Regions from separate parts of the Clostridium sp. CM039 genome, predicted to be linked through region 3. Evidence: predicted binding sites of a transcription regulator. Region 3 holds the regulator's gene; each other region holds the start of a gene.
What was found. The regulator HrcA, encoded in region 3, represses chaperone genes, less so after heat shock. The targets are predictions, from matches to a motif close to TGTTAGCACTCNNNNNNNNNGAGTGCTAACA.
Positions count from the first base shown of each region.

Region 1: the regulator HrcA is predicted to act here: its motif matches at 2,038-2,068, upstream of htpG (molecular chaperone HtpG).
Region 2: the regulator HrcA is predicted to act here: its motif matches at 3,880-3,910, upstream of ACWJJ2_RS11360 (co-chaperone GroES).

Region 1 is NZ_CM143649.1:1,057,477-1,064,367, forward strand. It holds gene htpG (molecular chaperone HtpG) at 114-1,994, opposite strand; gene ACWJJ2_RS05015 (shikimate kinase) at 2,336-2,845, opposite strand; gene aroE (shikimate dehydrogenase) at 2,849-3,673, opposite strand; gene pheA (prephenate dehydratase) at 3,714-4,853, opposite strand; gene aroC (chorismate synthase) at 4,867-5,937, opposite strand; gene aroA (3-phosphoshikimate 1-carboxyvinyltransferase) at 5,918-6,891, opposite strand, start outside.
Region 2 is NZ_CM143649.1:2,400,178-2,407,068, forward strand. It holds gene guaB (IMP dehydrogenase) at 1-1,401, opposite strand, end outside; purine riboswitch at 1,555-1,652, opposite strand; gene groL (chaperonin GroEL) at 1,852-3,480, opposite strand; gene ACWJJ2_RS11360 (co-chaperone GroES) at 3,559-3,846, opposite strand; gene ACWJJ2_RS11365 (TIGR01906 family membrane protein) at 4,139-4,849, shown strand; gene ACWJJ2_RS11370 (TVP38/TMEM64 family protein) at 4,881-5,594, opposite strand; gene ACWJJ2_RS11375 (DNA-3-methyladenine glycosylase family protein) at 5,674-6,555, opposite strand; gene ACWJJ2_RS11380 (C-GCAxxG-C-C family (seleno)protein) at 6,567-6,891, opposite strand, start outside.
Region 3 is NZ_CM143649.1:233,017-239,907, forward strand. It holds gene ACWJJ2_RS01025 (stage II sporulation protein P) at 1-72, shown strand, start outside; gene ACWJJ2_RS01030 (hypothetical protein) at 165-422, shown strand; gene lepA (translation elongation factor 4) at 602-2,407, shown strand; gene hemW (radical SAM family heme chaperone HemW) at 2,429-3,550, shown strand; gene hrcA (heat-inducible transcriptional repressor HrcA) at 3,766-4,812, shown strand; gene grpE (nucleotide exchange factor GrpE) at 4,920-5,528, shown strand; gene dnaK (molecular chaperone DnaK) at 5,637-6,891, shown strand, end outside.

The DNA of each region.
Region 1 (6,891 bases), 820 kb from region 3:
GGGTTATATTTCACAATACAGAAACCATCTTCCAAATATAGCATATGCTTTTTTTATATATTTGTAACGCTTTTGCAAAGCTCTCTTAAATTTTTATTGAAAGCGTATTTTTCTTATATCATTACTTTACATATATTGTTTGTGAATTCTACCGGATCGTTAATCGGTAATCCTTCAATAAGTAGCGCCTGATTATATAATATATTAGTATATAAATCTAACTTAACTTTATCTTTTTCGAAAGATTCCTTAAGTACTTTAAACATATCATTATTTATATTTATTTCTAAAACCTTATCTGCTTTTATGTTTTCATTGTTAGGCATAGAATTTAATGTTTTTTCCATTTCTATTGTAAGGTCACCATCATTTGATAAACATACTGGGTAGTTCTTAAGTCTTTTTGATGCCCTAACATCCTTAACTCTACCTGTTAAAACACTTTTCATATGTTCAAATAATTCTTTATTGTCTTTTTCATCAGTGCTAGAAGGATTTTCTTTTTCATCTACTTCTATACCTAAGTCACCACTTGATACAGATTTAAATTCCTTTTCTTTGTACTTCATTATCATTTTCACAGCGAATTCGTCTACCTCATCCGTGAAATATAAAATTTCGAATCCCTTATCTGATACCATTTCAATTTGTGGTAATTTTTCAATTCGCGCGTTTGATTCTCCTGAAGCATAATAAATATATTTTTGATCCTCTGGCATTCTAGAAACATATTCATCTAAAGTAACATTCTTTTTCTCCTTTGATGAATAAAACAACAATAAATCTTGCAAAACATCTTTGTTACTTCCAAAATCGCTATAAATACCATACTTCAATTGTCTTCCAAATGCTTCATAAAATTCTTCATATTTTTCTCTTTCATTTTTAAGTAAACTATCTAACTCATTTTTAATTTTAGTTTTAATGTTTTTAGCTATAAGTTTAAGTTGTCTATCATGTTGCAGTACTTCTCTAGATATGTTAAGCGACAGATCTTCTGAATCAACTATTCCTTTTACAAAACTAAAATAGTCAGGCAATAAATCTGCACACTTATCCATGATTAAAACACCACTTGAATATAATTCTAAGCCTTTTTCATATTCTTTTGTATAGAAATCATAAGGCGTTTTTTCTGGAATATATAAAATTGAATTATAACTTATAACACCATCAACACTAATATGGATATGCCTTGCTGGTTTGTCAAATCCATAGTGCTTTTCAGCGTAAAAATTATCATAATCTTCATCAGTAAGTTCGCTTTTATTTTTTCTCCATATAGGAACCATGCTGTTTACAGTCTTTTCCTCAACGAAGTCTTCGTAGTCTGTTTCACTACCTTCTTTAAGTCTTGACTGACTTATATCCATTTTAATTGGATACCTAATGAAATCGGAGTATTTCTTTACAATAGATTTTAGTCCATTTTCATCAAGAAATTCATCAAAGTTATCATCTTCTGTATTCTCTTTTATTTTAAGTATAATTTCTGTTCCAACAGTATCTTTTGCGCAAGGTTCTATGGTATAACCCTCTGCACCATTAGATTCCCATTTATGTGCTTCATCACTACCAAAAACTTTACTTATAACAGTAATATTATCTGCTACCATAAATGCAGAATAAAATCCCACTCCAAATTGTCCAATTATGTCGTACCCATCTTTTATTTCATTTTCTTTTTTGAATGCTAAAGAGCCACTTTTAGCTATAACTCCTAGGTTATCACTAAGTTCAGCTTCTGTCATTCCAATTCCTGTATCAGAAATTTTTATTGTTCTAGTTAACTTATCACTGGCTATTGTAATATAGTAATTACCCTTATCAAAATTCAATGAATCATCCGCTAATGTCTTATAATAAATTTTATCAATAGCATCACTAGCATTAGAGATAAGTTCTCTTAAAAAAATATCCCTATGAGTATATATTGAATTTACCATCATATCCAGAATTCTCTTAGACTCCGTTTTAAACTGCTTTTTTTCCAATTAAAATTTCCCCTTTCGTACCAAATCTTCTTATTTTTTATTTTGTTAGCACTCTATGTTATCGAGTGCTAACGCTAGTTATAAACTACACCTTTTTTTATAATTTGTCAACGTACATAATATATTTTTCTTCCATCTCAAACATTTATTAATTTACTCTCTCCATTTTAAATATAGATAATTTGTTGTTTTGAATTTAATCTTATATATATATTACTTTATTTGAATTCATTTCACAATAATAATTTCCATATTACTCAATGCTAAATGATAAAATACTTGTTTACAATTATTTTTCAACGATACTGTTTAATAATCAACAGCTTTTTTTCTGTGTTAAGTTATTTAATTAACGACATCTCATTTATATATATTTCTATGATATTATTCACTACATCGTAAATATCACTAGTATTCATAACCTCATAGTCACAATATTGTTTGTACAAGTGACCTCTCTCCTCAAACAATCTATAAAGCTTAGATGGATCTTTTGCTAGTAAGGGGCGGGTCTCAACATCTATATCCGCTACTATATTTTCAATAGGACGGTTTATGTAAATTATAATACCATTTTTCTTTAAATTTAAAATATTTTCATGTTTTTTAATCACTCCACCGCCAGTTGAAATAATTACTCGATTTTTTTTAGATAATTTCTCAACTACTTTAGATTCTATGTCTCTAAATCCAGCCTCACCATTTTTAAACATTTCAGTAATCGTAAGATTTGTACTAGCTTCAATATATGCATCTATGTCTATAAATGCCATTTCTATCTTTTCTGCGATTATTTCTCCAATGACACTTTTACCACAACCGGGCATCCCAATTAAAACTATATTTTTCATCTTTTAATTTTCTACTCCCTTTTCTAGTTCATCATAAATTTCATCAATTATTATCTTTGGGATCTTAATATCATTCCAGATTTCCTGAGCAGCAATTGCCTGGCCAACTAGCATATAAAGACCATTAACTGCTTTTAAACCCGTCTCCTTCGCATACTTTAAAAATAGGGTTTCCTTAGGATTGTAGATCATATCTACAGCGGCGCCAAATTTACCAATATGTTTCTTTTCAATTGGAGAATTGTCCAAATTAGGATACATTCCAAGTGGTGTACAGTTTACCACTATATCTGACTCTTTAAGCCCTTGAATTTCATTATAAGAAATCAATTTACAACCATTAAATTTGCTGTTTTCCTTAATCCTTGAGATATCTCTTGTAACTACAGTAATTTCAGTTATTCCCTTATTTAATAAATATTGAACCACAGTAACTGCTACTCCACCGTTTCCAAGTATTGTTGCTTTTTTATTTTTCACTTCAATATCATACTTATTGAAAAGCATTCCAATTCCAAAGTAATCTGTGTTGTATCCAATAGTTTTGTTTTCCTCAAACTTTAGGGTGTTTACAGATCCTATCGCTTTTGCTTCTATGCTAACCTCATCAAGTAATTCCATAACCTTAATTTTATAAGGAATAGTTACATTAATACCTCTTGGTTTAATAACATTAAATCCGGCCATTGCTGCTTTCAGATCTTTGCTTTTAAATTCGAAGAGATGATAATAACCCTTCATATTCAATTTATTAAATACCATTGAATGTATTTGCGGCGAAACACTATGTGATAGTTTTTCTCCAAGTAAACCATATAACTCTGACATAACTCACCCTCATTTCTTAAGTAAAACTTACTAATATCATTTATTCATTGTCAATCATTTCACTTTTATAATTGCCCAATATTTTAAAATAACGGCTATTCTTTTTAATTAACTTAATTGAAGATATAATTTTATCTTCATCTATGTTTCCGTGGAAATCTATGTAAAAGAAATATTCCCATGGCTTATCCTTTATTGGTCTAGATTCAATTTTCAAAAGGTTTATACCATTTTCTTCAAAATGCTTTAAAACATGATAGAGCGAACCTGCCTTGTGGGTAGTAGATAAAACTAGGCTTGTTTTATTGTTTCCGCTAGTTGACTCCAACTCTTTACCAATAACAACAAACCTAGTCATATTTGTTGCATTTGAATTTACATTTTTCTGCAAAATCTCAAGGTTGTATATTTCCGCTGCCTTAGCGCTAGCTATGGCTGCCAAGGTTTTGTCCTGTCTATCTTTAACTAACTGCGCACTTTTTGCAGTGCTGTTATAGGGAACTAACTTCCACTGCTTGTAGCCTTTTAAAAATTCCATACTTTGCTCTAATCCCTGTGGATGAGAGTAAACCTCTTTGATATCATCTAGTGTTGATCCTCTAATTCCCATTAAGTTTTGGCTTATTTTAAGATATTTTTCTCCTGTTATATAAAAATTATATTTATTTAGAAGGTCATAAACCGCGGATATTGCTCCTGTGGAAGAATTTTCTATAGGGATAACACCATAATTTATCTTCCCATATTTCAATTGCAAAAATATATCTTCAAACTCACTTATTGCTTTTGCGTCCACATTTTCACCGAAATATCCCTTTAAAGCTTGTTCGCTAAAGGAACCTGTTACGCCATAAAAACCAACTGTTAGCTTTTTCTCAGTAGCAAAAGCCCCCTCCCGATTTAAATTTTTGTTTTGAAACCCTCTACTTATTTCCATAACGGATTTGAAAAATTCTTCTACCTCTAAAAACAAATTTTTATTTTTAACTAAGTCTAAATTCTTCTTTATAACTATTTCTTCTCTAGCCTTATTTAAAACTTCCATATGATTATTTTTTTTATATTCAGCTACCTTTAAAACTACTTCCATACGCTTTTCAAATAATGATACAAGGCTTGAGTCAATTTTATCAATTTCACTTCTTAAATTATCTATATTAAAATCATCTAATTTACTCATTAAAGCACATCCTTCAAATAAAATCTAAAATACTCATTGCAGCGCAAGCTTCTATCACTGCTAGCGCTCTTAAAACTATGCAAGGGTCATGCCTTCCTGTAACAGATACTTCCGAATTTTCACAAGTCACCATATCAATGGTATCTTGAGTTTTTGCAATAGAAGGTGTTGGTTTCATAGCTACCCTAAAAACTATCGGCATTCCATTAGAAATACCACCATTAATTCCACCATTATTGTTAGTTTTCGTCAATACACTCCCATTTTTAATGCACGGTACATCATTTGATACGCTTCCCCGAAGTTTTGTTATTTGAAAGCCCATGCCAAATTCTACCCCCTTAACTGCAGGCACAGAAAATAGTAATTGAGCTAAATTGCTCTCTATAGAATCAAAGAATGGTTCCCCCAGTCCACAAGGCACATTTAATATAGTAGCTTCAATTATACCTCCAACCGAATCTGTTTCTTCCTTCGCCTTTAATATAATGTTCTTCATTTCTTTTCCCTTTGAATCATCAATTACAGGAAAATCTTTCTTTAGAATATCTGCTAATATCTGTTTCTTTAAATTGACTCCATCAAAATAACTATCAAACACATTCCCAATACTTAAAATGTGACTTCCTATTTCGATTCCCTTATCAAAAAGTATCTGTTTCGCAACAGCACCTGCAAAAACAAGTGGTGCTGTAATTCTTCCTGAGAAATGTCCGCCACCTCTATAATCGTTAAAGCCTGAATATTTAACCTTTCCTGTAAAATCAGCATGACCCGGTCTTACTAAATCCTTTAACTTATCGTAATCCTTCGAATTTTGATTTTCATTAAAAATAACGCTACAAAGAGGTGTCCCTGTGGTATATCCATTAAAATATCCACTTAGTATTTCAAATTTATCACCTTCTTTTCTTTTAGTTGAAAATTCATCTCGTCCTGGAGCGCGTCTTTGCATTTCACTATTAATAAAATCCATATCAAGCTTTATACCTGGCGGTAATCCATCAATAATTATTCCTATTCCTCTTCCATGCGATTCTCCAAAGATGGAATACTTTACTTTTTTACCCCATTGTCCGCTCATTAACTTTTCCTCCTAACCCCTTAAAATCCTCATAAAACTCTGGATAGGATTTTTTCACTGCCCCACTATCCTCAATTGTGAGCTTCTGCGTGCATCTAATTGAAGCAATTGCCATAGCCATAGCTATTCTATGATCATTCCAACTGCTTACAATTCCGCCCTTAAGCCATGGTTTACCATGAATTAGAAGTGAATCCTCTCTTTCAATAACCTCTGCTCCAATTTTATTTAGCTCTGTTGCTATAGCTTTTAATCTATCAGATTCTTTTATTCTAACTCTAGCAGCATTAATGATCTCTGTTGTTCCATCGCTTAAAGCACCAAGCACCGCAGCAATTGGTACAAGGTCAGGACATTGTGATGCATCAATAACGGTGCCTTTTAAATTTGATTTTGAAGCCCTTATAATACCATCTTCAATAGTAATCTTTCCGCCCATATTTTTAATTATGTCCAATATTACTTTGTCTCCTTGAAGTGATTCCATATTTAAATCAATGCATTCAATTTCTCCACCTAAAACACCAGCAGCAAGGTAAAATGCAGCTTGAGAAAAATCGCCCTCAACTCTATAATCTCTTTTCATGAAATGTTGATTTCCTTTTATTTTAAATTCTCTATAATTATTATTTTCTACCTTTATCCCAAATTTAGAAAGCACATCTAGGGTTAAATCTATGTACCCAATAGATTCTATGGAACTAGTAATTTTAATCGTTGACTCTCCATTTAATAGAGGCAGCGCATAAATAAGACCGGTAATGAACTGAGAGCTTACATCTCCTCTTAGTTCAAAAATCCCAGGTTTAAGGCTCCCGTGTATTGTTAAAGGAAGACAACCATTGTTAGTAGTGTACTTTATATTCTGCTTATCAAAAATTTCATAATAAGGTTTAAGTGTTCTTTGTACTAGTTTGGACTTCCCTTTAAAGATTATTTTTTCTCCAGTTAAAA
Region 2 (6,891 bases), 1.9 Mb from region 3:
ATGACTTTCTCTTAGCCCTGCTGATGTTTGGACAACAAAGGTTGAAGTCTCAAATAATTGCTCTAGCGTTTCAGAACCTAAATATCCCATTCCTGAACGTATACCGCCTATCATCTGATATATAGTTTCTATAACACTTCCTTTGAAAGGTATTCTTCCTTCTACCCCTTCTGGAACTAACTTTTTATTTCCTTCTTGGAAATACCTATCCTTACTTCCGCAAGCCATAGCACTTAGAGAACCCATGCCTCTATATACCTTATAGCTTCTTCCCTGATAGATTTCCATTTCACCTGGAGCTTCCTCACAGCCTGCAAACATAGAACCCATCATTACCACTTTAGCACCTGCTGCTAATGCCTTAACTATATCTCCTGAGTATTTTATGCCGCCGTCTGCAATAACAGGAACTCCATATTTATTCCCCTCTTCAACGCAATCCATAACTGCTGTAAGTTGTGGAACTCCTACTCCTGCTACAATCCTTGTAGTACAAATTGATCCAGGACCTATCCCTACTTTTACACAATCCGCTCCTGCCTCAATTAAATCTCTGGTTGCCTCACTCGTAGCAACGTTCCCTGCTATTATTTGAAGTTCTGGGTATACAGCTTTTATTTTTCGTACTGCATCCATTACTCCAAAAGAATGTCCATGAGCTGTATCTATAGTTATTACATCTACTCCAGCTTTCACTAAGGCTGCTACTCGCTCCGCTATGTCTACAGTTACACCAACAGCTGCACCACATAATAATCTTCCTCTAGAATCCTTTGCAGCATTCGGAAATTTTATGGTTTTCTCTATATCTTTTATAGTAATAAGTCCTCTTAAATAATTTTCGCTATCTACTAAAGGTAACTTTTCTATTTTATGTTTTTTAAGAAGTTCTTTAGCTTCCTGCATACTTGTTCCTTCTGATGCAGTAATTAGATTTTCACTTGTCATTATATCTTTAATTTTCTTACTATAATCAGTTTCGAAAACTATATCCCTATTAGTGATTATTCCAACTAATTTACCATTTGTTGTAATTGGAACTCCTGATATTCTATATTTACTCATTAGTGCTAATGCATCTTCTAAAATATTATCTGGAGATAAGAAGAATGGATCTGTAATTACACCATTTTCTTGTCTTTTAACTCTATCCACTTCAATAGCTTGGTTTTCAATACTCATGTTCTTATGTATAGTTCCTATTCCACCCTCTCTAGCCATAGCAATAGCCATTCTAGACTCAGTAACAGTGTCCATACCAGCACTCATTAAAGGTATGTTAAGTTTTATTTTTTTCGTAAGGTAAGTAACTAAACTAACATCCTTAGGTAATACTTTAGACTTATTGGGAACTAGCAATACATCGTCGAAAGTATATGCTTGTTTTAATATTTTTGCCATTTAATTAACACCCTTTCACAATTTTATTTTACATTCGTCTTTATAATTAGCATAAGAATATTTATATATACGATATTTTAAAATAAGGTATAAAGTATAAAAAGGCATACTAATCCTACCTTAACTAAAGTAAAATTAGCATGCCAAAAATAAGCTCATACTAAGATTACTCATAGTCGGAAATTTACGGCTTCCGGTAGATACTCCTTGCCATATTCAAGGTATATATGAGTAGCGTAATTGTTCTTTGAATTTGTTATTACAATAATGATAGTTAATGTTTAAGCATTTGTCAATGAATATTTCTAGTATGTTCATGAACTAGTTCGCGAACATACTAGAAACATAATTATAAGGCTTAACAAAATAAAAAAATTAACTAAGGCAAAACCCTAGTTAATTTTTTATTTGAATATACTTTATTTATAATAATTATTGTTCAAATTATTTTTAGTACATTCCATCCATTCCCATTCCTGGTGCGCCACCCATTGGTGCTGAATTCTTTTCTGGAATATCTGCAACTGCAACTTCAGTTGTTAAGAATGTTGCTGCAACAGATGCTGCGTTTTGAAGTGCTGATCTTACAACTTTTGTTGGATCAACAATCCCAGCTTTTATCATGTTTACCATTTCTCCACGTAAAGCATCATATCCATTTTCTCCAGCGCTTTCTCTTACTTTTTCTATTATAACTGAAGCTTCAGCGCCAGCATTTGTAGCTATTTGTCTTAATGGTTCTTCTAATGCTCTTTTAATTATGTTAATACCCACTTGAACATCTGGTGTATCTGATGATAATTTTGCAATCTCAGAAATAGCATTAATATAAACTGTTCCACCACCAGGAACTATTCCCTCTTCAACTGCTGCTTTTGTAGCTGCAAGAGCATCTTCTATTCGGAGTTTCTTTTCTTTTAATTCAGTTTCAGTAGCAGCTCCAACTTTTATTACAGCTACTCCGCCTGCAAGTTTAGCAAGTCTTTCTTGTAATTTTTCTCTATCAAAATCTGATGTAGTTTCTTCAATTTGCTTTTTAATTTGGGAAACTCTATCATGTATTGTATCTTTTTCACCCTTGCCATTTACTATAGTAGTGTTTTCTTTAGATATTTTAACACTTTCTGCTTTTCCAAGCATGTCAACAGTAACATCTTTTAGTTCTCTTCCTAATTCTTCGCATATAACTTCTCCTCCAGTTAGGATTGCTATATCTTGAAGCATTTCTTTTCTTCTGTCACCAAAACCTGGTGCTTTAACAGCTACACAAGTAAAAGTTCCTCTTAATTTATTAACAACTAATGTGCTTAAAGCTTCACCCTCAATATCTTCAGCAATTATTAATAACTTTTTGCCTTGTTGAACGATTTGCTCAAGTATTGGAAGTATGTCTTGTATATTAGTAATTTTCTTATCAGTTATTAAAATATATGGCTCATCAAGATTTGCTTCCATTTTTTCTGCATCTGTAACCATATATGCACTTAAATATCCTCTATCAAATTGCATTCCTTCAACAACATCAAGTTCTGTTCCCATAGATTTTGATTCTTCTACAGTTATAACACCTTCGTTGCCTACTCTTTCCATAGCATCAGCAATTAGAGCTCCCGTTACTTCATCACTAGCTGATATAGCAGCAACTCTCGATATATCTTCCTTACCATTAACTGGTTTAGAAGATTTTTTAATTTCTTCAACAGCTTTATCTACAGCCATTTTTATACCAGTTCTTATTAACATTGGATTGGCACCAGCTGTAACATTTTTTAAACCTTCTCTTATTATAGCTTGGGCAAGCAATGTAGCTGTAGTTGTACCATCTCCTGCTACATCATTTGTCTTTGTAGCAACTTCTTTAACAAGTTGTGCTCCCATATTTTCAAATGCATCTTCTAGCTCTATTTCCCTAGCTATAGTAACACCATCATTTGTTATTAATGGTGATCCAAACTTTTTATCTAAAATAACATTTCTTCCTTTAGGTCCGAGTGTTATTTTAACAGTGTTTGCAAGTTTATCTACACCTCTTTGCATAGCTCTTCTTGCTTCTTCTCCAAACAATATATCTTTAGCCATTTTAAACCCTCCTATACGACGCTAATGATTAAATAATCATTTACTATCAATTATTATTTAATTATTATTACGTTAATGTTATTTTTCAATTACAGCTAATAGTTCATCTTGCTTTAATATGATATACTCAATACCATCATATTTTATTTCACTTCCTGAATATTTAGAGAATAATATTATATCCCCTGCCTTAACTTCCATTTTAATTACTTTCCCATCTTCAACTTTTCCTGGTCCTACTGAAACTACTTCAGCCTCTTGTGGTTTTTCCTTTGAAGCTCCTGCAAGAAGTATTCCACTTTTTGTAGTTTCTTCTGCCTCTAATCTTTTAATTAACACTCTATCACTAAGTGGTCTAATATTCATTTTAAACCCCTCCTTATATATTTTTGTTGTTTTTGTTAGCACTCATCACATCTGAGTGCTAATGAGTTCTATACCTAATATTTTAATTAATAATCATTATAATATCAACTTCACCTATTCCATATATTATACCATTTATACGCAACTAAACTATATTATGTTTAGTTATCACTGCATTATATAGTTTTTCTCTTGTTTACTTACTTTTTAATGAAATTATAATTTTAGCACATTTTTATTATCATTGAATATATTTTGATTTATTGTTAAAATCACTAATAGAGGTGATTTTATGAATAGTCTATATAAATGGTTTAATAACTATTTTTTTAGAGACTCCATTTTCAGAAATGTAAAAACGCTTATTAAATTTTCATTCAAAACGTTTTTTATCTTAAGTTTTACTTTTTCTTTTATAATTTTAAGCATAAATCTTACTTTGCTTTTTAAACCATTATACTATATGGATATTGATGTTTTAAAAATTGAAGAATCTTCTAATTTAAATAAAAAGGAACTAAAGACTAATTATGACTATGTAATCACATATTTAACTCAAAATAAAATTGAAGAATTCACTCTTCCAACGCTACCTTCATCCAATAATGGTAAAATTCATTTTAAGGAAGTTAAAATAATATTTGATAATCTTAAGGTAATGCTATTTTTCTCCATATTAATAAGTATTATAGGTATAATCATAAATAAGAGACACAAAACAATAAGATACTTGTTAACTAGTTCCATTTTTCTTATTATCGTACCTATAATATTACTTATACCCTTTTTAATTAATTTCGATAAAAGCTTCACTGCTTTTCATCATATTTTCTTTAAAAATGATTACTGGTTATTTGATATTGAATACGATCCAATAATAACGATCCTTCCACAGGATTTTTTCTTCCATTGTGCAATATTAATAATTATTTTGATTACTATAAGTAGCATAATATTAAGGTGTATATATAAATCACAATATAAAAAGCTACGCTCTTTATAATATTTTATAAAACATGTGTTATCGTAACTTTTTAATAAGATTTTTTCTTTTTAATTACATTTTTTATTATAGTATTTCCTTTAAAAATCCCTACTATTGATATAATACTCATTGTTATGCCTATAGTTATTAAACTTGTAACATCCCATGCATCTATTTTTTGACCAAAATAAGAAGAAATAAAAATCCCTGGAATTCTACCGAGTGTTGAATATATAAAGAAATCTTTAAAAGAAACATCAGATACTCCACATATGTATATTAGAGCATCTTTAGGTATTCCTGGGATTAAAAAAAATATGAATATAACATTTTTTTTGCTTCCTATTTTTAATATTTTTCTAAAAAATTTCACTTTCTTTTTTAATAACAACTTCTCCACAAAAGGCCTACCATAACTATTAGCAATAAGATATACTATTATACCTCCTAAAGTAATACCCATTAAAGATATTATACCGCCTAAAAATGCACCGAAAATATATCCTCCAGCAATTTGTATAAATTCTCCTGGAATAAAAAAAACTACTACTTGTAAAACCTGCATAAGAATGAAAATTAAAACACTGAAATTTCCATAAGAAAGAATAACTTCTTTTAATATATTCGGATTTCTCAATATATATGAATACTTGAAATAATATTCATATCCTATGTATGCGAAAGCTAGCAAAACTGCTGATAGTAATATATATTGTTTATATCCTGATACCTTCATTCTAATACTATTCCACATTCTTTTCATTGTTTTTCATCCTCTTCACTCTTGTATTTATTTCAATAGTAACTCATAGTTTTATATAGTATTACTTGCTTTGCTTAATTTATTCTATTTTAATATTATTTTCTCTTGCATAATAAAACAAATACTGTTGTGCAAAACCTGCTAAGTTTTCAAATTTGTCTCTAGCGAAGGTCCTTATTTTAGGTAGAGAGACATCTGGTGCTAAATAAAAAAATTGCATCGCCCTCTTAACCCACACATCCACTGGGAAAGCAGAATATTTTTGCATAGAAAATAACATAATACAATCCGCCACTTTTGGGCCTATTCCACTAAGTTTTTTTAGTTCTTCATGGCAAATATCATCTTCCGCGGCTTTAATAAGCTCCAAATTCACTTCACCAGTATATACCTGATGTACTGTGTTTTTTACATATTTAGATCTAAACCCCAGACTACAACTCTGAATTTCTTCTATAGTAGCTTCTTCTAAATCTGCAGGCGTTGGAAATGTGTAGTACGTTTTCCCCTTATATTCTATTGGTTTTCCCCATTTTTTGCTCAAATTGTTTATAGCTCTTTTTATCATTGGGATTCTATTATTTGAAGAAATTATAAATGATATGGTAAGTTCAAAAGGCTCCTGCTGCAATAATCTAATGCCATACCCGAAATCAACAGATCTTTTAAGAAGAGGATCCATCTTAAATTTCTCTTTGATAACTGTGTAATTTCTTTTAAGGTCAAAATAATCACACCAAATCTCATTAAATTCTTCCTCATTTATATTATATATCTTTACTTGCGTCCCCTTTTTTTCTACTTCTATTACCTTCCCATATGCTACCCCTATGTAATTGCCATTAGGCTCCTTGTCCCATCTAAAGCATTGCCCACATTCGAATATATGGTCTAGTTCAAAGTTCTCTACATCTTTTATTATAATGCCTTCATTAAATGATTCAATATTTTTGTAATCCATAATTTTTCCTTTCATTGAGTTAAATTATTAACTTTTAATTCGCGTATCACAATTTCATCTAATATTTCAGTAGCAGTTTCAATCATTACCTTGCAACTACCATCCTCTTTTTTATATTTTGCTTTAAGAGCCGCGCAATTATTCGTGCTTAACTTTGATTCAAATTTTTGGAAGAATTCCTGACATAGTCTTTTAACTCTATCACCTTCATGCGCTTTTTCTTTAGTAAATAATATACCTATAACTGCCAAAGAACCTGTTATTGCTCCGCATACGCTCTCAATACCCATTCCTCCACCAAAGGATGACATAGTTTTAAACGTTTCGCTTTTTAAT
Region 3 (6,891 bases):
GTCCAAGAGGTGAAAAATACTGGTAAGTATTTATCAAGAATAATGGCAGAACAATTAAATGGGAAAAAATGAATAATTTATTTTAAAAAGTGCATCCTTACTAAGGAGAAGATAATAATTAATAATTATTATCTATTTAGGGCAATTGTAAGGAGGCACTTTTTATGCTTAAAAAGGGTAGAATTAAATATTTTCTTGTGATTTTTATTTCTTTTTCTGTTTTAATTTATGGATTCATCAAAGTTAATATTAATAAGACAGAACTTGTGAGAAATAAGTCGAAATTTACAATAGGTTTTAAATTAAAACCTGTAGATTTTAGAATAGAGACTAAGGACTATGGTTTTTATGTGAATAATAAAATATTTGATAACATGAAAAAAAAATGCATTAGTACATACAATGGTATTTTTTCAAAATAATATAAAAATACATATATTAAGCGAAATAAAGTATAATGTAGAATCATAATACGCTTACAAAACTAGAGATATTTATGATATAATTTAATTTATAAAACTAATATGCTTTAGGATAAGTATGTTTATGTTAAACTAAAGCAAATGATTTGATTCATATAGAATAACGGGGGTACAAATTAATGCCGAGTAATAGACAAAAATACATAAGAAACTTTTCGATAGTTGCACATATTGATCACGGCAAGTCTACTCTTGCAGATAGATTATTAGAAAAGACAGGCACTTTAACTAAAAGGGAAATGGAAGAACAAGTACTTGATAATATGGACCTCGAAAGAGAAAGAGGTATTACTATTAAATCTCAACCAGCAAGGCTCGTTTACAAAAGGGAGAATGGAGAAGAATACATATTCAATCTTATAGATACTCCGGGACATGTAGATTTTAACTATGAGGTTTCAAGGAGCTTAGCTGCTTGTGAAGGTGCAGTGCTTGTAGTAGATGCATCACAAGGGATTCAAGCTCAGACTTTAGCAAATTGCTATCTTGCTCTGGACAACAACCTAGATATTGCACCAGTTATTAACAAAATAGATCTTCCTAGTGCAAGGCCAAGCGAGATAATTCAGGAAATTGAGGACGTAATAGGTATTGAAGCTCAGGATGCTCCTCTAATCTCTGCGAAAACTGGGCTTAATGTAGAAGATGTTCTAGAAGCTGTAGTAAAAAAGATTTCACCTCCTAGTGGAGATGAAGAAGCACCACTCAAAGCTTTAATTTTTGATTCTTCATATGATAGTTATAAAGGTGTTGTATGTTATGTAAGAATCAAAGATGGAATTGTTAAAGCAGGAACAAAGATTAAACTGATGAATACTAATAAAATATACGATGTAGTAGAAGTTGGAGTATTTGTTCCAAATTATCTGACCGTACCGCAGCTAAGTGCTGGGGATGTTGGATATATAACAGCATCTATAAAAAATGTTAGGGATGCACGAGTTGGGGATACAATAACAGAAGCGTCTAGACCAGCGTCTAAGCCGCTTAAGGGATATAAACCAGCAGTGCCTATGGTGTTTAGTGGTATTTATCCGGTAGATGGTGCTAGATATGGAGAATTAAAAGAGGCACTAGAAAGGCTCCAGTTAAATGATGCAGCGCTAGGATTTGAACCCGAGACATCTATCGCTTTAGGATTTGGATTTAGATGTGGATTCTTAGGCCTTCTTCATATGGAGATAATACAAGAAAGAATAGAAAGAGAATTTAATATAGAAATCATTACGACAGCCCCATCAGTTATATATAAAGTAATGAAAACTAATGGAGAATTAATAGAAATAACAAATCCTACAAATCTTCCAGAACCAACGGAAATTAGTTATATGGAAGAGCCAGTAGTTAAAGCGTCTATCATAACACCATCAGAATATTTAGGATCAGTTATGGAGTTGTGTCAAGAAAAAAGAGGCGTATATATTGATATGAAATATATAGAAACCACTAGAGTAGTGCTCAATTATGACATGCCTCTTAATGAAATAGTATACGACTTTTTCGATGCCTTAAAATCAAGAACAAAAGGATATGCATCTTTTGATTATGAATTTAAGGGTTATACCACGACTCAGCTCGTAAAACTAGATATTTTACTTAAAGGAGATAAAGTAGATGCGCTGTCTATGATTGTTCCGGAGGAAAGAGCTTACCATAGAGGAAGAATTATGGCTGAAAAACTAAAAGAGCTTATACCAAGACAAATGTTTGAGATACCAATACAAGCATCTATAAACTCAAAGATAATAGCAAGAGAAACTGTAAAGGCACTTAGAAAAGATGTTTTAGCTAAATGTTATGGTGGAGATATCTCAAGAAAGAAAAAATTATTATCGAAACAAAAAGAAGGTAAAAAGAGAATGAGACAAGTGGGAAGTGTAGAAGTTCCACAAGAAGCATTTATGGCTATACTTAAAGTAGATTAGGAATAAAGTGAGGCTTAAACTATGAAGAATGTTGCGTTGTATATACATATTCCTTTTTGCAAGCAGAAGTGTTTATATTGTGATTTTCCGTCATTTGCTGGTAAAGAGGAGTGTATGCTTGATTATGCCGCAGCTCTAGCAAAAGAAATAAATAGTATAAGAGATAAAAAAATAAAAACTATATTTATAGGTGGGGGAACTCCCACCTATTTATCTTTAGCGGGCTGGGAAATGATAGGGAAAAGTATTGATAGATTGGATATGTGTGACGATTTAGAGTTTACAGTGGAAGGAAACCCCGGAACATTTACAGGGGAAATATTAAACTTTTTAAAAAAAATAGGAGTAAATAGGATCAGCATTGGACTTCAAGCCTTTCAAGATTCTTTGCTTAAAAAGCTGGGTAGAATCCATACTATTGAAGATTTTAAACAAAGCTTTCAAATGGCTAGAAATCTAGGTTTTGATAATATCAATGTAGATTTAATGTTTGGACTTCCGTCTCAAACGCTTAAGCAGTGGATAGAGACTTTAGAGAATGTAACTAACCTTAATCCAGAACACTTATCTTGCTATAGTCTAATAGTGGAAGAGGGAACGGCTTTTTATAAAGGGCTTGAAGAAGGCACATTAAAGCTTCCGGATGAGGAAATAGAACGAACTATGTACGCACAGACAATAGAATATTTAAGAGGAAAAGGGTATATACAATATGAAATTTCAAATTTTGCAAAAATCAATAAGTCATGTAGACACAATTTAGTATATTGGGAAATGGGCGAATATATAGGATGCGGCGCTTCCTCTCATTCATATAGGGATGGGTTTAGGTATAGAAATGAAGAAAATATAGAAAAATATATTAAGAAAATAAATGTTGATTGTTGTGCAATAGTGGAAAAAATAAAGAATTCATTTAAAGATGATATGGAAGAGTTTATGTTTATGGGTCTTAGAAAGAATGTAGGCATAAGCAAAAGTGAATTTAGGAAAAGATTTGACAAAGATATAGATAGTGTTTATAGGGAAGTAATAAATAAATATGTAAGTAATGGATTCATGGAGGAAAATGATAACAATATTTTTTTAACTTATGAAGGTATTGAAATATCGAATGTGATTATGGCAGAATTTCTTCTATAAATGCATTGCCATAAATTTTTGTCTAAAGATATTAATATTATAGCACCACGAAAATCAAAGGAAAGCGTAGTATACTTAATTTAAATCGATATAATCAACATATAGTGGCTAAATTAAAAAATTAAGGTTATTGACAAATACATTAGCAAATGATATTTTTAATACATACTCGTTAGCACTCAACTGTAGTGAGTGCTAATAAAAGAGGTGATATTATGGAAATGGATGAAAGAAAAATTAAAATACTTCAGGCTATAATTACAGATTATATAAATAATGGTGAGCCTGTTGGATCCAGAACCATAGCTAAAAAGTACGATTTAGGTATTAGTCCAGCTACTATAAGAAATGAAATGTCAGACCTCGAAGAGCTGGGATATATAGAACAGTTGCATACATCATCTGGTAGAAAACCATCAGATAAGGGTTATAGATTATATGTTGATAGACTTATGGAACTTACGAAATTATCCAATGAGGAAGAATATATGATCAAAAATCACCTTATTAATGCTGCTTTATATGAGGTTGATAAAATCGTTAAGCAAGCAACACAAATGCTTTCTCTTCTTACAAATCTTACATCTATAGTTAAGGCACCATCTGTTCAAAAGAGCTGTATAAAATATATTCAGCTAATGAATCTAGATGCTGAGAGTATTTTGTTTGTAATTATTACAGACAGTGGTATCATCAAAAATAATGTTATTAAGATTAGAAAACCTATTGGTAGTGATAGCATTGCAAAACTTAACAATATGCTTAATTTTAGATTGAGAAAGCTTACAATTGAGCAAATAAATTTAGAAGTTATTAATAATTTAAAAAGAGATTTAGCATTTTATCAAGAAATTTTTGATGGAATTATTCCAGCTCTATATGATAGTTTGTCTGGTGTTGAGACTTCAGAAGTATATATTCAGGGTGCTGCAAATATATTTAACTACCCAGAATATAACAATATTACTAAAGCTCGTGAGTTCTTAGTTTTAGTAGACAATAAAGAGAGTATAAATAGTTTACTAGGAGTAGGGGACATTACAGGTAATATTACAATTAAAATTGGTGAAGAAAATTTTGTTGAATGTGCTCGCGAATGCAGTATTATAACAGCTGTTTATAGCGCGTCCGGAATACCGCTCGGATCTATTGGCGTTATAGGACCAACAAGAATACCTTATGGAAAAGTTATATCTGTACTAACTGGGATAGTTAAAGAATTAAATGATAATATAGCTCAAATTTATGATGATCATAGATAAATTTTAAAATTAAAAGATTTACTTTGAGCCAGAAATGGAGGGATGATTTAGTGAATACAAATAATCAGGAAATTTTAAAAGAAGATTTAAAAGAAGAAAACACATCAATACCTAATAATGGGGCTTCAAGCTCAGTTGATGAAGCTGGCGAAAGTCAAAGCACTATGGAAGAGACAGAGGGTTCTATAGAGGAAACTGCAGAAGAAGCTGAAATAGTAGAAGAAGTTGAAGAACTTTTAGAAAGTGAAAAAGATATGAAAAAAAATAAGAAAAAATTAGAAGAAGAAAACATTAAATTACAGAGTGAGCTAGATGATTTTAAAGACAAATATTTAAGGACATCTGCTGAATATGAGAACTTTAGAAAAAGAACAGTAAAAGAGAAACATGGTATATACACAGATGCTTGCGCCGATGTTTTAAAAGAGGTTTTGCCAGTACTTGATAACTTAGAAAGAGCACTTTCTGTTGAAGGAACTGGGGAAGATCTAAGAGTCGGTGTGGAGATGACGGTAAGACAATTTAATGATGCCTTTACTAAATTAGGGGTAGAAGAATTAGTCTCAGAAGGTGAATTTGACCCAAATCTTCATAATGCAGTAATGCATGTTGAAGATGAACAATATGGAACTAATGAAATAGTAGAAGTATTCCAAAAAGGTTATAAAAAAGATAACAAGGTATTAAGGCATAGTATGGTTAAAGTTGCAAATTAAAGATTTGGATTATAAAAAAAATATTATAAAAAAATATTATAATAAAATATAAGAATTATAACAATTATAATTGTTATGGTCTAAAAGGAATATGAGGAGGAAATAATAATGGGAAAAATTATAGGAATAGATTTAGGTACAACAAACTCATGTGTAGCAGTTATGGAGGGTGGAGAACCCGTAGTAATTTCTAATTCAGAGGGTGCAAGAACTACACCATCTGTAGTTTCATTCCAAGCTAATGGAGAAAGATTAGTAGGTCAAGTAGCAAAGAGGCAAGCAATTACAAACCCAGACAAAACAATAATGTCAATTAAAAGAGAAATGGGTTCCAATCATAAAGTAGATATTGATGGAAAATCACATACACCACAAGAAATTTCGGCGTATATTTTACAAAAAATAAAAGCTGATGCTGAGGCTTATTTAGGAGAAACAGTTACAGAAGCTGTAATAACTGTACCTGCTTATTTCAATGATAGCCAAAGACAAGCAACAAAAGACGCAGGAAAAATAGCTGGACTTGAAGTTAAAAGAATAATAAATGAGCCAACAGCGGCAGCTCTAGCTTATGGTTTAGATAAAATGGATGTTAACCAAAAAATATTAGTATATGATTTAGGTGGCGGTACATTTGATGTATCTATATTAGAACTTGGTGATGGTTTATTCGAAGTAAAATCAACTAATGGTAACACTAAACTTGGTGGAGATGACTTTGACGAAAAGGTTATGAATCACATAGCCGACACTTTTAAAGCGGATAATGGAATAGATTTAAGAAATGATAAAATGGCACTTCAAAGATTAAAAGAAGCTGCTGAAAAAGCTAAAATTGAATTATCATCATCAATGCAAACAAATGTTAATCTACCATTTATTACTGCAGATGCAACAGGTCCAAAGCATATAGATATAAATTTAACAAGAGCTAAGTTTAATGAGTTAACTCACGATTTAGTAAATGCTACAATAGAACCAATGAAAAAAGCACTTGCAGATGCAGGGTTATCACTTAATGAAATAGATAAAATTGTACTTGTAGGTGGTTCAACAAGAACACCAGCAGTTCAAGAAGCAGTTAAAAACTTTACTGGAAAAGATCCTTCAAAGGGAGTAAATCCAGATGAATGTGTAGCACTCGGTGCAGCAGTTCAAGCAGGAGTATTAAGTGGGGAAGTTAAAGATGTTTTACTTCTTGACGTAACTCCATTAACACTAGGAATTGAAACTCTAGGTGGAATAGCTACTCCTTTAATTGAAAGAAATACTACAATCCCAGCTAAAAAGAGTCAAGTATTCTCAACAGCTGCAGATGGTCAAACATCAGTTGAAATTAACATTGTTCAAGGTGAGAGACAAA